One region of the Bradyrhizobium sp. 186 genome, then DNA from elsewhere that is predicted to be linked to it. Evidence: predicted binding sites of a transcription regulator. Region 1 holds the regulator's gene; the other holds the start of a gene.
What was found. Region 1 encodes LexA, which represses DNA repair genes until DNA is damaged. Its sites were predicted from a motif close to TGTTCNNNNTGTGTTCNG; they were not measured.
Positions count from the first base shown of each region.

Region 2: the regulator LexA is predicted to act here: its motif matches at 845-862, upstream of uvrA (excinuclease ABC subunit UvrA).

Region 1 covers NZ_CP082164.1:5,689,797-5,691,996, reverse strand. Annotated here, with positions in the region: gene IVB18_RS27355 (hypothetical protein) at 1-356, opposite strand, end outside; gene IVB18_RS27350 (hypothetical protein) at 548-748, opposite strand; gene lexA (transcriptional repressor LexA) at 920-1,615, opposite strand; gene glp (gephyrin-like molybdotransferase Glp) at 1,791-2,200, opposite strand, start outside.
Region 2 covers NZ_CP082164.1:5,442,743-5,444,942, forward strand. Annotated here, with positions in the region: gene IVB18_RS26095 (outer membrane protein) at 1-679, shown strand, start outside; gene uvrA (excinuclease ABC subunit UvrA) at 959-2,200, shown strand, end outside.

The sequences.
Region 1 (2,200 bases):
TGGGTCACCGGCAGTTGCAGCACGGTTGCGCGCTGTCCTTCGACGAGCTGCGTCACCAGCACGTATTTGCCGTCGGGGAATTCGATCGCGTCGTGATGGCGATCGGGAATGTGCGGATCGGTTTTGCCGAATTTTCCGACACGGGAGTTGATGGTGCGGGTCCAGATCCAGCGATTGTCGTAGCGGACGTTGTCGGCGAAGGCGAGCTCCGTTCCCGGCAGCAGGCAGACCGCGACGGACATGTCGGCTTCGGAGGCGAAGCCGCGCGTCGAGGTGCCGCGGAAGTTTGTCGTGACGATCGTCTCGCCGACTTCGGCGGGACGCGTCGCGACGGCATGCAGGCTGTAGTCACACATCGGGCGCTCCTCATTCAGGATAGCAACCCGCGCCTCTCTCGGAGGCGCAGGCCTCTATCAGAGTGGAAACTGTGATCTTATGCTTGTTTGTGGGCAAATCTGCGGCTCACATCCGTAGAGCGCGATCACATTATCTTTTTCAAATGCGCTGGGAACAAAGTCTGCTCCAGTGCATTTAGCAAGCCTCGACGTCAGCGGCCGGCAGGCGCGGACCAGCCCGAATATTGCCAAGCCGGTTGCGACGGCTGCTCGACGGCGTTGCGGGCATTGCGGAATTGCTCGCTGACCGCCGCCTCCTTGCGGACATGATGACGCGACTGTGCGGCGAGGGCTTGCGACGCTGATGCTGCGATCAGCGCCACGGTGATTGTGCTTAAAGCGATCTTGCGCATGGTTGTCTCCTCGGTCTCTCAAGGCCGCGAAGCAGTGGGCGCTTCGTGCGGCGTGCCGAGGATGTAGCGCCGGAGGGGTGGCCGGATAATCTGTGCAGAACCAGAAAGACTATCCAGCCGGAGCGGACAATCCGTCCGCTCCAATGTGTATCGAATGACCGCCGGATAGGCTCAGTACTTCCGGTACAGCCCGATCAGCTTGCCCTGAATTTTCACCCGGTTCGGCGGCAGGATGCGCACCTCATAGGAGGCATTGGCGGGCTCGAGGGCGATCGAGGCGCCGCGGCGGCGGAAGCGCTTCAGCGTTGCTTCCTCGTCGTCGATCAGCGCCACGACGATGTCGCCGGTATCGGCGCTCTCGTTGCGCTGGATCAGCGCCATGTCGCCGTCGAGGATGCCGGCCTCGACCATCGAATCGCCGCGCACTTCGAGCGCGTAGTGCTCGCCAGAGCCGAGCATGTCCGGCGGTACGCTGATGGTGTGGCTACGGGTCTGCAAGGCCTCGATCGGCGTACCGGCCGCGATGCGGCCCATCACCGGCACCGCGACGGGGCGCTCGCCGTCGTCCGCCGGCGCGCTGGAGCGCACCTTGCCGAGATTGCCCTCGATGACGCTCGGCGTGAAGCCGCGGCGGCTACCGGCGGCGGCCTGGAGCTCGGGCAGCTTGATCACCTCGATGGCGCGGGCCCGGTTGGGCAGGCGCCGGATGAAGCCGCGCTCCTCGAGCGCGGTGATCAGGCGATGGATGCCCGATTTCGAGCGCAGGTCGAGCGCGTCCTTCATCTCGTCGAAGGAGGGCGGCACGCCGCTTTCCTTCAGACGTTCGCTGATGAACCGCAGAAGCTCGTATTGTTTGCGCGTTAACATCTTGACCAAATCCCCCGGTTGATGTCGTTCGATTCCGAGACGGTGAATTCAGCGGCGAACCGCCAGATGCTCGAAACAAATCATGAACGGACACTATATGTTCGATATGTGTTCCGCAACTGCTTAATTTACCGTGAACGCGACGAACTTCGCGGAACGCGTGTGGTCGACGCATTCAGACCGGCAGTCGCAGCACCTCGCAGGGCATGCCCGCCTCGGCCTTCGGCGCGAATGGTGCGCGCACGAGAAGTGCCTGTGCCGCAGCAAGATTCGCAAGCAGCGAAGAATCCTGATGGTTGACGGGAAGGGCCACCAGGGTGCCGTCCTCGCGCAGCTCCAGGCGCGCGCGAAGATAGTCCTCGCGCTGATCATTGGCACCGACATCGCGGCCGAGCACGGCGCGCTCGCGGCGGTGATGAATCACCTCGCGGCCCGACAGCGCGCGAATCAGCGGCACCATGAACAGGAAGCCGCAAACATAGGACGATACCGGATTGCCGGGCAGGCCGATCACGCGCATCGCGCCGAGACGCCCGTGCATCATGGGCTTGCCCGGTCGCATCGCGATCTTCCAGAACGCCATCG
Region 2 (2,200 bases), 250 kb from region 1:
TTTGTTGGCTTCGGCCTGTTTGTTCGCTCTCGCCGCCCCCGCTTCGGCGGCCGATCTCGCGGCGCGCCCCTACACTAAGGCTCCGGTGGCTGTGGCCTCGGTCTACAACTGGACCGGCTTCTACCTCGGTATCGTCGGAGGCGGCGCCTGGGAAAACGGTTCGGGCGACCCGAAGATGAAGGGCGGCTTCGTCGGCGGCACCGCCGGTTACAACTGGCAGACCGGCAATGTCGTGTTCGGCCTCGAGGCTGATGGCGCCTGGGCTGACGTCAGCGCTTCGGCGACTGGCGCCACCGTTGTCCCCGGCTTCGGTGTTGTTACCGCGACGGCGAGCTCGAAGACCGATGCGATGGGCACCGTGCGCGGCCGCATCGGCTACGCCGTCAATCAGGTCCTGTTCTACGGCACCGGCGGCTACGCCTGGATCGACAACAAGATCACCCTCTCCGCACTCGGCGTGACCGCGTCGGACAGCAAGTGGCACTCCGGCTGGACCGTTGGTGCCGGCGTCGAAGCGTTCTTCGCGCCGCAGTGGTCGGTCAAGGGCGAGTACCTCTATCGCAGCCTCGGCGGCGAGACCTATTTCTCGGGCGCCCTGCCCACCGGCACGCTCAACTTCCACACCGTGCAGGTCGGCGTGAACTATCACTTCAACGGCCCGATCGTCGCGAAGTACTGATCTTCGTCTCCGACGCTATCGCGTTACGAAAGGCCGGCCTCGCGCCGGCCTTTTTGTTTTGACGGCACGTTCCCGCGCCGTTCCGCAAGCCCCTCCTGCTGCCAGATGCCGCCAGCGCACCAACAATCCGTTGACGATTCGCAACTCGCACTGGAAATCCGTCCCCGTTCTTCCTACGTTCGCTGACATACCCATCGGCGCCGATCCCGGTTCCGGGCGAAGCGCGCCTTTTACGTTGGCGCGATCGCGCGCCTTTGGGATTCCTTGAGGACCACCAGGATGGATGAAGTGATCAAGGCGAAGCGCCAACAGCCGAACGCGGGCTCCAGCCTGCGCGCAATTACGATCCGTGGCGCGCGCGAGCACAACCTCAAGAACGTCGACGTCGAGATTCCCCGCGACAAGCTCGTGGTGTTCACCGGGCTGTCCGGCTCCGGCAAATCCTCACTCGCGTTCGACACGATCTATGCCGAGGGCCAGCGCCGCTACGTCGAGTCGCTTTCGGCCTATGCGCGTCAGTTCCTGGAGATGATGCAGAAGCCGGACGTCGACCAGATCGACGGCCTGTCGCCGGCGATCTCGATTGAGCAGAAGACGACGTCGAAGAACCCGCGCTCCACCGTCGGCACGGTCACCGAGATCTACGACTACATGCGCCTGTTGTGGGCGCGCGTCGGCGTGCCCTATTCGCCGGCCACGGGCCTGCCGATCGAGAGCCAGACGGTGTCGCAAATGGTCGACCGCGTGCTGGCGCTGCCCGAGAGCACCCGCCTTTATCTGCTCGCCCCGGTCGTGCGCGGCCGCAAGGGCGAGTACAGGAAGGAGCTCGCCGAATGGCTCAAGAAGGGCTTTCAGCGCGTCAAGATCGACGGCACCTTCCATGAGCTCGCGGAGGCGCCGACGCTCGACAAGAAATTCCCGCACGACATCGACGTCGTCGTCGACCGCATCGTGGTGCGGCCCGATATCGGCCAGCGCCTTGCCGAAAGCTTTGAGACCGCGCTGAAGCTCGCCGAGGGCCTGGCGGTGGTGGAATTCGCCGACGCGCCGGCGGCGGCGCCTGCCGAAGAGAAAAAGAAGACCGCGAAGATCCACGACAAGAGCGGACCCGAGCGCATCCTGTTCTCGGAAAAGTTCGCCTGCCCGGTTTCCGGCTTCACCATTCCGGAGATCGAGCCCAGACTCTTTTCCTTCAACAATCCCTATGGCGCCTGTCCCGCCTGCGGCGGCCTCGGCGTCGAGCAGCATGTCGACGAGGATCTCGTCATCCCGGACAAGGACGTGACTTTGCGCAAGGGCGCGATCGCGCCCTGGGCCAAATCGTCATCGCCCTACTATGTGCAGACGCTGACCGCGCTCGGCAAGCACTACAAGTTCACGCTCGACACCAAGTGGAAGGATCTCGCGAAGAAGACGAAAGACGCGATCCTCTATGGCTCCGGCGAGGACGAGATCAAGTTCTCCTACGAGGACGGCGTCCGCTCCTACGATACCAAAAAGCCGTTCGAGGGCGTCATCACC